One region of the Leptolyngbya sp. NK1-12 genome, then DNA from elsewhere that is predicted to be linked to it. Evidence: predicted binding sites of a transcription regulator. Region 1 holds the regulator's gene; each other region holds the start of a gene.
The links. The regulator HrcA, encoded in region 1, represses chaperone genes, less so after heat shock. The targets are predictions, from matches to a motif close to ANTTAGCACTCNNNANTNNNGAGTGCTAANT.

Region 1 (3,257 bases):
TGGGGAATAATCAGCAAGATCAACAGCACCGCGTAAAGATTTTGACCAATTCCCATTAAGTAAGCAGCGATACCTGATTGGAACACATCGATCATCAAAACGCAGATCCAGGCCGCCGTTGTAATCCCAAACATGACCGGCAAGGACTTTAAGCCAAGCTGCTGGTCGCCCTCGACGCTCTTGAAATCGTTAACCACGGCAATGCCCAAGCCAGCCAAGCTATAAAACAAGGTCAGCAGCACAATCGTCCAATTCAAGTCGCCAAACAAGGCGTGGCCAGTCCACCAAGGCAGCGCAATATAGCTCGCACCCAGGGCATAGTTCCCTAACCAGCCGTTTTGCTTCAGCTTTAGCGGGGGAGCCGAGTAGATGTAGGCCAGAAAAGCACCGCCAATTGCGATTGTGGTAATGGTAGGAAACTCATGACCGGCCCAAACATCCAGCCCATAGGCCAAGACAATTCCTGCTCCAAGTAAGATCAGAACCTGGGCTACCACCTGCGGTACCGAAATTGCCCCTGAGGGAATCGGGCGATAGGGTTCGTTGATTGCATCAATTTCGCGATCATAGAAGTCATTTAGGGTTTGGGTGTAACCCGTCATCAGTGGCCCCGACAGCAGCATACAGGCCGCCGCAATCAGCACATTCTCGATTGTCCAGGTGAAATGGCCAGAAGAAGCAGCGCCACAAACCACACCCCAGATCAAGGGAATCCAGGTAATCGGCTTCATTAACTGCAAGCGGATCTTCCAAATCGAGGTTTCTCCGGGCTGCGCTCCCTTCATGCCCAGAAGCTGGCGGGCTTTGGCGTTACGATCGGCCGCCATTGCGTCAGGTGCCCCATTCGCCACGGTTGAGGCATTGGTCGAAGCACTGTTGGATTCTGGAGTTAGTAATGGCTCAGACATGGTGACCAAGGTAATGTCGCTGGGATAAACAGCGTGTCCAATCTACTAGACTACCGCATTATTGTGAGCCGCTCTGAAGCCAAGTTTGCACTTCAGCCGCTCTGCTGCCCCTACTCCTGACTCAACGCCTCAGACAGGTAGTTGGCTGCTGCTTCCACAATCGCAATCGCGTTCTCATACACCATGCGAGTCGGCCCCAGCATGCCCACACTGCCGACAGGCACCGAACCGCGCTGGTAGGTGGCCGAAATCAAGGCGCAAGTCCGCATCGGTTCCAGCGGATTTTCTGCCCCAATCCGCACCGTAACTCGTCTGCCAGACTCATCCAGCCCAGTCGTATCAAAAATCAGCGGCCAGAGCTGGTCAGTTTCCGACTCTAGCACCTGCAGGATTGTTTGCACCTGCTGCACTTCTGAAAACTCTGGCTGGCGTCGCAATAGCTCAGCTACGCCTCGAATCAGGATTTGGGTGGAAACCGAGAGCTGACAGCGGCGGTTCAGTTCGGCCATTGAGGTGCGCAATAATTCACCATAGCGTTCAAACTCGCGGCCCAGCTCACTCCAATCTAGGATGGCAATTTCGCCCAGCGTGCGGCCTTGCAAATGAGCGGTGAGGAAATTAGAGAGAATTTGCAGTTCCCGGTCAAGATGGTCAGCATCACTGGCTTGATCTGAGCCATGATCCGGATCTGGCTGGGGCAACGACATCAGCGTGGACTGGGTTTGGTAGGAATCCAACACAACAATCAGCATGGCGCGCCCCGGATCGAGCTGCACGAGCTGCAAATGGCGCAGTTGGGACTGACTGGTTTGGGGCACCGTGATCAGCGCAATGTAGCCACTCAAAGTAGATAAAATCTGAGCCGCTTCCCGCAGCAGCGCTTCGATGCTCAATTCTTCCCAGTTGAGCTGGTCCGACAGAATCTGATCCACCTGTCGCGCCACCGTATCTGAAGGTGTCACGAGCTGATCCACATAAATCCGATAGCCCGAATCTGAAGGCACCCGTCCCGCTGACGTGTGGGGTTGATACAGCAGGCCAGATTTTTCCAGATAGCCCATCGCGTTGCGAATCGTAGCCGGACTGACTCGCGGATTAAACTCGTCTACCAACGCTTCAGACCCTACCGGGCGAGCAGTGGCAATATAGTGACGAACTGTGGCTCCAAGCACCTGTTGTTGACGAGCGCTGAGCTTGAATGGCGTGGACATAGTAGAAACAATAAACAGATTTATTTATCGAGCAGATTCTAAATTCAAATCCAGCCAGATTTAGATTGATCTATCCAAACCTACTGAACCAGTGATGCTAGCACCTATGACACTACTGTAATCGGGTTGAGCTGGTTTTGGGGTGCCGTTTGTTCGGTTTCGGCAAAGCATGCGCCTTGTTTCGAGCTTCAGTTCAGCCTTGGGTCAGCCTTGGGTCAGCCTCAGTAGCGAGCAAGGGTGGAATCCACAACTGCCGCATATTCCTCAATTCCACCAGTCACGTTTTTGACACAGGTAAAGCCTTGATGCTGTAACCATTGACACATCTGAGCGGAACGAATTCCGTGATGACACAGCACAATAGTTTCGGCATGGGGGTCAAACTGGGTCTGAATCTGTTCCGACCAATTCGCGAATTGACTCAAGGGCAAGTTAACAAATCCGTCAATTTTGACAATCGCCACTTCATCTGGCTCACGTACATCAATCAATTGGAGACCAGGCTGGGTTGTCATCCGCTCTGCTAATTCGGTAACGCTGATGGCAGCAATGGGTGGGTTGGAGGCTGAAAACATGTAGGCTTCTAAGAGGTTTTAAAGTTTTAAATGTGTGTCTTACTTATTCAACTTATCGGGTGAATTCCCCTGCTGCAAGTCTGAACTAATCTGAACTCTCGGTTTTGAAGGATTCTAAAATTGGATTCAGTCCTCTGATTGACCATCTGATTAGCGATTGGCCTAATCATCAAAATGTCAATCCCCCGTTGTATCCGCTATGATCGCAAACTTAAGAGGAGGACTCGTGTATTCTCTGAGCTGCTATCCGCAAGCAGTTAAGTATCGCCAACTTTAAAAATGGGTTGAAGTGCGGATGCCCGTACTTGTTTTTAGAGCGCATTATATGGGCTGTGGTAGAGGAGAGTTTGTCATGCTGAATAATATGCTGAATAAACTGGTTCAAGCGATTGTAATCACCTCCGCTGTCTACTTGACCATGCTCGTTAGTCAGCCTCAGCGGCCTGAACTGTTCATCGAAATGCAACAGCGAGTGAAGGTAGCTCAGTTTGAACATTTTTTAGCCGTCGTGATTGACTTCCTGCGCGATCCAGTTCAAAACCGAGCTTAACCGTCCATTCATC
Region 2 (3,257 bases), 1.6 Mb from region 1:
GTCTGGTGCGATTGATGAGTCAAATCCATCAGTAACTGAGAATACACCCCCTCTTGTAACGAGGGTGCTAGTAATCGGCCTTGCTCGATTCCTTGGACCCATTGATCGACTACTCGGATAAACGGCGCTAAGCGACCGTCGGGATAGGTAGTGGGAAACGCGAGGCGAGCTGGAATCTCCAGTTCGGTTAATGGTTGACCCGCTTGGCTGCCCCACAGTTTGAAGCCATGCACATAGTCACTCTGATTGTCACTGCCCAAAACCAGCGTGCCACGGTCGCCATACACCTCTACCCAATGCCCTCGCCCCTGATAGGTGACGGCACTGAGACAAGCCTGACAGGGCGTTCCATCGGTCAATTCCAGCATCAGTGTGCAGGTGTCGTCGGCATCAACTGGCTTCGCTTCGCCGGTAATGGGATCGGGACGAGTGGCAATCGTAGTGCTGAGCTGACCACACAACCGCGCAACCGGAGCAAATAACCAGGCTATATAGTCAAATAGATGCGAACCAATGGCTCCTAATGCTCCACCTCCCTGATCCCGGCGAGCATACCAATTCCAAGGGCGAGTTGCATCGGCTCGACTGGAAACCAGCCAGTCTATCTTCACTAGCCGCTTCTGCCCCACATAGCCTTCCGCCAACAGTTCTGCCAAGTGCTGCCACGCGGGTACAAACCGAAACTCAAAGTCCATCATCGCCACCACCCCTTGAGCCTGAGCTAATTGGTACAGCTCAATGGCTTCTTTTACATCCAGAGTCATGGGCTTTTCGAGCAGTAGGTGTTTGCCGGCTTCCAGAACCGTTTTTGCCATCTCGTAATGCAAGCAAGGAGGCGTTGAAATAGCCACTGCGTCTACTGCTGGCAAGCAGACAATTTCTTCCACGGTTTGCGCCGCATGGGGAATCTGAAACGACTGCGCTACCGCCTGCGCTTTGTCCAAATTTCGGTGGTAGACTGCTACAACCTCTGTACGATGGTGAATTTGCAAGCCGGGAATGTGAATTTTCTGCCCAAAGCCGGTACCAACGACAGCAACACCAATTCGAGAATCTGCCATGCCTGATTTAGTTCAATCATCAGAGCGATCGTACAGCAGAACAGGAGTCAGGAGTCAGGAGTCAGGAGTCAGGAGCTACGAAGTCAGTGGGATTTCAGCTACGCATGACTGTAAATACTCGCCTCGGCAGCACAATATGACAAAACATCATGACATTCAATATTGCTGACACAGTTGATAACATTGCACTGCGTCAACAGCCAAAAGATTGCGATGGCTCAATAATGCTAAGGTGCAGTGTTCCTCCAAAAGCATAAGGTTTCAAACTGAGCGATCCACCTCTGGGCGATTTAAGCGCTTCTTTACTAGAGCTTCACAACAATCGGGTTTCGACTTCACAAAAGCCATGTTACCAATCGGTAAAGTTATGTGTACCTTTGTTGCTCTTCCTTTGGACATGGCCAAATGCTGCTGAGAATTGATGGAGAAAAGGTATTGCTGATGGTGGTGGTAGTCAGCCTGGTGTTTCTGGTGGGGCAGGCTCAGGCGCGATTGGATGTGTGTCGCAGTATGGGGCAGAAAACATTAAGTTGTGTACTTCAACTAAACTAGGTTTTATTTTAGCTCCTGGCAGTGTTCGAGCTAAAAAGCGGTTGAACCCAGAATTTTCTGGACCAACATCCTGTTGGGTGGTTGGAGTTCGGGATTCCCTCCAGTCGGGTTTTAGCACTCGATCGACTTGAGTGCTAAAGTCTACAGTGGAGAGATCGGAACCGAAATCTATGCCCAAAATTGTTGTATTTGATGAAGAATCGCGTCAGGCGTTGGAGCGTGGTGTTAATGCCCTAGCCGATGCGGTGCGGATTACTCTGGGACCTAAGGGCCGCAACGTTGTTCTGGAGGCAAAGTATGGTGCCCCTCAAATCGTGAACGATGGCATCACGATTGCCAAAGAAATTGAGCTGGAAGATCCGTTGGAAAATACGGGTGCTCGTTTGATTCAAGAAGTGGCTTCTAAAACCAAAGATTTGGCTGGAGATGGCACGACCACTGCAACGGTGCTGGCTCAGGCCATGATTCGCGAAGGGCTGAGAAACGTCGCAGCAGGTAGCAATCCGGTCAGTTTGCGGCGCGGCATTGAGAAGACTGTGGAACAAATTTTGGCAGAAATTGCCGCCATCGCGAAGCCGATCGAGGGCAATGAGATCGAGCAAGTGGCAACCGTGGCTGCTGGCAGCGATCCGGAAGTGGGCGCGATGATCGCCGAAGCGATGAGCAAAGTTGGCCGAGATGGTGTGATTTCGGTAGAAGAATCGAAGTCGCTTTCCACCGAGATGGAAACCGTCGAAGGGATGCAGTTCGATCGCGGCTACATTTCTCCTTACTTTGTTACCGATACTGAGCGGATGATTTGCGAACTGGAAAAGCCGCTGATTCTGCTGACCGATAAGAAAATTAGCAACATTCAAGATCTGGTTCCCGTTCTAGAAAAAATTGCCCGCGCCGGTCAGCCGCTGCTGATTATCGCTGAAGATGTGGAAGGCGAAGCATTGGCAACACTGGTGGTGAACCGACTGCGGGGTGTGCTAAATGTAGTGGCCGTAAAGGCTCCTTCGTTTGGCGAGCGGCGTAAAGCGGTGCTGCAAGATATCGCCGTTCTGACAGGTGGGCAAATGATCTCAGAGGATATTGGCCTCAGTCTCGATATGGCGACGTTAGAGACATTGGGCAATGCCCGCAAGGTGACCATTACCAAAGACACCACCACAATTGTGGCCGAAGCGCCCGATAAACATGCGCTGGAGACCCGGATTGCCCAGATTCGCCGGGAGTTGGCCGAAACCGATTCTGAGTATGACTCTGAGAAGCTGCAAGAGCGATTGGCTCGCTTGGTTGGCGGCGTTGCGGTCATTAAGGTAGGAGCAGCCACCGAAACCGAACTTAAGGATCGCAAACTGCGCCTCGAAGATGCCCTCAATGCAACTAAGGCGGCTGTCGAAGAGGGGATTGTGCCCGGTGGTGGCACGACCCTGCTGCATCTGGCGCAGAAAATGCAGGACTTCAAGCAAACTCTAGACACCGACGAACAGATTGGGGCCGATATTGTGATTCGGGCACTCGAAGCACCGCTGCGGCAAATTGCCGAGAATGCCGGTGTCGAAGGTTCGGTGGTGGTGGAAAAAGTCAAGGCAATGGACTTCAACCACGGCTACAATGCCTTGACCAATCAGTTTGAAGATTTGGTCGCGGCTGGGA
Region 3 (3,257 bases), 2.6 Mb from region 1:
ATTTAGCCAATTAGTCAGTGAAGGCTCTTCCGCAGTGGGGAGCCTTCTCCAGAATCAGAATGCTGAGCCAACTCGCTCAACGAGGTGAGGCAATATGGAACAAGAGACTACTCTGCTCTACGACGGCGATTACTCCTCAACTTCTTCTCAACTCGATAATGGCTCTAACTCTCACATTTCAGACAATTCGTTCAACCAAACAAATCAAGCCTTAGCGAAACTGACTCAGGAGTTGCACGAGCTACGCCAGTCAATCAGCGCAAACGCTCGCCTATCCACCTATGAAACCAATAAACTGCGCAAACAAATGCGTTGGTTAACTGGATCATTGATTGCGGCAATTCTCGCCTTAGGCGGTGCGCTAGCTGGAATCACACTGATGCTGCATAATGAACAGGCGAGTCTACGCAATCAACAGCGCCAGTTAAGCGAGCAAGTCAGAACACTAGAACAAAGCAGAGTCAACCCTGACCAAGTCCGACGCCTTGAACAACAGCTCAACTCATTGAACCAGCGAACTCAAGAACTATCTGAACAAGCCCGCACACTGATTGAACAAGTTCCGGAGATCTCATCTGCCCAACTTGAACGCATTCAGCAACAGCTTCAAATCCTCGAACAAAGGATTCGAGATAATATTCGAGATAATCTTTCTAGAGACGCAACTCTGAGTCAACTCTATAGTCTCAATGCAACGCTAGAACGATTAATGGCAAACCAATCCAATCAACGGCAAGCCGAATCATCTAATTTCTCCCAGCCGAATCAGGCCGCACAAAATTGAGTCTTCATCTAGAGAGTCTTCATCTAGAGAGTCTTCATCGGGGTGAAATTGCGCTGCCGCCTGCTTATGCAATTGTGGCCATGGCCGCCGTTTTAGCGGGCAGTGTGCGAGCACCCTTGACCGCACTGCAACTCTACCTACTTGAACAGGAATAACTGCTAATTACTAACCCGAGCGCTTTATAGTCAACACCCTTCCCCCTTCCCCCTTCCCCCTTCCCCCTCACCCCTCACCCCTCACCCCTCACCCCTCACCCCTTCCCCCTCACCCCTCACCCCTTCCCCCTCACCCCTCACTATTCACCATTTACTGCTCTCCTTAGTAAGTTCGGCAAACCGTACAGCCCAATTTATTGCCACCTGCTACGTCTTACGGCTAAATTAGCATCTAGAAGTTGAGAGAATACCTCCTGGCTTGAATCTTTACTGTCACGCCGATGTAGGTAGCATCGTTTGAGGCTAACAGTCCAATCTAGCATTGTAGCTTCGCAATCTAGATTTCCTCCTGTATGTCTCATCCTGTTATTCAATCTATGTCAAACTAATTCGCACAATCTAACGGAAACGTTGGGAGACTATCTATGGCGACTGTTTCTTTAGGGGTTACAACCGTTAAACCGCTGGGCGACCGAATTTTGGTCAAAGTGCGGGAAGCCGAAGAGAAAACCGCAGGCGGAATTATCCTACCCGACACGGCCAAAGAAAAACCCCAAGTTGGGGAAGTAGTACAGGTCGGCCCTGGTAAACGCAATGAAGACGGCTCCTTCCAAGCCATTGATGTCCAAGTCGGTGACAATGTACTCTACTCCAAATACGCCGGCACCGACATCAAACTCGGCGGCGAGGATTATGTTCTTCTACGCGAACAGGACATTTTGGCAACGGTCAGCTAAGAAAGTTTTGAGTTTTGAATTTTAATATCAAATCCGGTTGAGCCGCCAGAATTTACGTAGAGGCGTTTTGCCAAAACGCCTGTACAATTCAATGTTTTGCCAAAACGCCTGTACAATCAGCATTTAAGGGATTAGGGCGTTTAATCGGATTTGATATTAAGTTGGGTGAGGTTGAATTCTAAACTTTGGGTTAGATAAAGTCCAAAGCTTGTGCCTGACTCAATGAACTCAACACTTCAAAACTCAACACTTCAAACTAGTACACCTGGTTCGATTAATTCAACACTCAAAACCCAACACTTAGAACTAGTTAAAGGCTATGGCTAAGACAATTACCTACAGTGATGAAGCTCGTCGAGCGCTAGAGCGCGGTTTTGATGCCTTGTCGGAAGCGGTTGCCGTTACTCTCGGCCCCAAAGGTCGCAATGTGGTGCTAGAGAAAAAATACGGTGCGCCGCAGATTATCAATGATGGTGTGACGATTGCTAAAGAGATCGAACTAGAGGATCACATCGAGAACACAGCCGTTTCGCTATTGCGTCAAGCGGCAGCTAAAACGAATGATGCTGCTGGTGACGGAACCACAACCGCAACTGTGCTGGCCCATGCAATGGTGAAAGAAGGTCTGCGCAACGTGGCTGCTGGTGCCAATCCAATTGCCCTCAAGCGCGGCATTGACAAAGCTACACACCATCTAGTGGAACGCATTGCCGAACATGCCCGTCCGGTAAATGATTCCAAGGCCGTCGCTCAGGTAGCAGCCATTTCCGCCGGTAACGATAATGAAGTCGGTCAGATGATTGCCGAAGCCATGGACAAGGTGGGCAAGGAAGGCGTGATCTCTCTGGAAGAGGGCAAGTCCATGACCACCGAACTGGAAATTACCGAGGGGATGCGCTTTGATAAGGGCTATATTTCGCCCTACTTTGCCACCGACACCGAGCGGATGGAAGCGGTTCTCGAAGAGCCGTACCTGCTGCTCACCGATAAGAAAATCACCTTGGTGCAGGACCTGGTGCCAGTGCTGGAGCAAATGGCCCGGTCCGGTAAGCCTCTGCTGATCATTGCTGAAGACATCGAGAAAGAAGCCCTGGCAACCCTGGTGGTGAACAAACTGCGGGGTGTGCTGAACGTGGCGGCTGTGAAGGCTCCTGGCTTTGGCGATCGGCGTAAGGCGATGCTGGAGGATATGGCGATTCTCACCGGCGGTCAGGTGATTAGCGACGATACGGGTCTAAAGCTGGAAAACGTCAAGCTGGAGATGCTGGGTCAGGCTCGCCGCGTCACTATCACCAAAGACACCACCACGATTGTGGCCGACGGCAACGAGAAAGCCGTGAAGGCCCGCTGCGAGCAAATTCGCCGTCAGATCGAAGAAACCGACTCTAGCTATGACAAAGAAAAGCTGCAAGAGCGGTTGGCGAAACTGGCAGGTGGTGTCGCTGTGGTGAAAGTCGGGGCCGCGACGGAAACCGAAATGAAGGACCGCAAGCTGCGCCTAGAGGATGCGATCAACGCCACTAAAGCTGCTGTGGAAGAAGGTATCGTTCCCGGTGGTGGCACTACGCTGGCTCACCTCGC

Region 2: the regulator HrcA is predicted to act here: its motif matches at 1,723-1,753, upstream of groL (chaperonin GroEL).
Region 3: the regulator HrcA is predicted to act here: its motif matches at 1,954-1,984, upstream of groL (chaperonin GroEL).

What each region holds. Positions count from the first base shown of each region.
Region 1 is NZ_CP053586.1:2,126,081-2,129,337, reverse strand. Features, by position in the region: gene chlG (chlorophyll synthase ChlG) at 1-908, opposite strand, end outside; gene hrcA (heat-inducible transcriptional repressor HrcA) at 1,019-2,119, opposite strand; gene HJG54_RS08695 (rhodanese-like domain-containing protein) at 2,341-2,694, opposite strand; gene HJG54_RS08690 (hypothetical protein) at 3,047-3,244, shown strand.
Region 2 is NZ_CP053586.1:564,523-567,779, reverse strand. Features, by position in the region: gene HJG54_RS01945 (Gfo/Idh/MocA family protein) at 1-1,061, opposite strand, end outside; gene HJG54_RS01940 (hypothetical protein) at 1,467-1,613, shown strand; gene groL (chaperonin GroEL) at 1,784-3,257, shown strand, end outside.
Region 3 is NZ_CP053586.1:6,127,824-6,131,080, reverse strand. Features, by position in the region: gene HJG54_RS26350 (hypothetical protein) at 95-784, shown strand; gene HJG54_RS26345 (hypothetical protein) at 781-939, shown strand; gene groES (co-chaperone GroES) at 1,365-1,676, shown strand; gene groL (chaperonin GroEL) at 1,996-3,257, shown strand, end outside.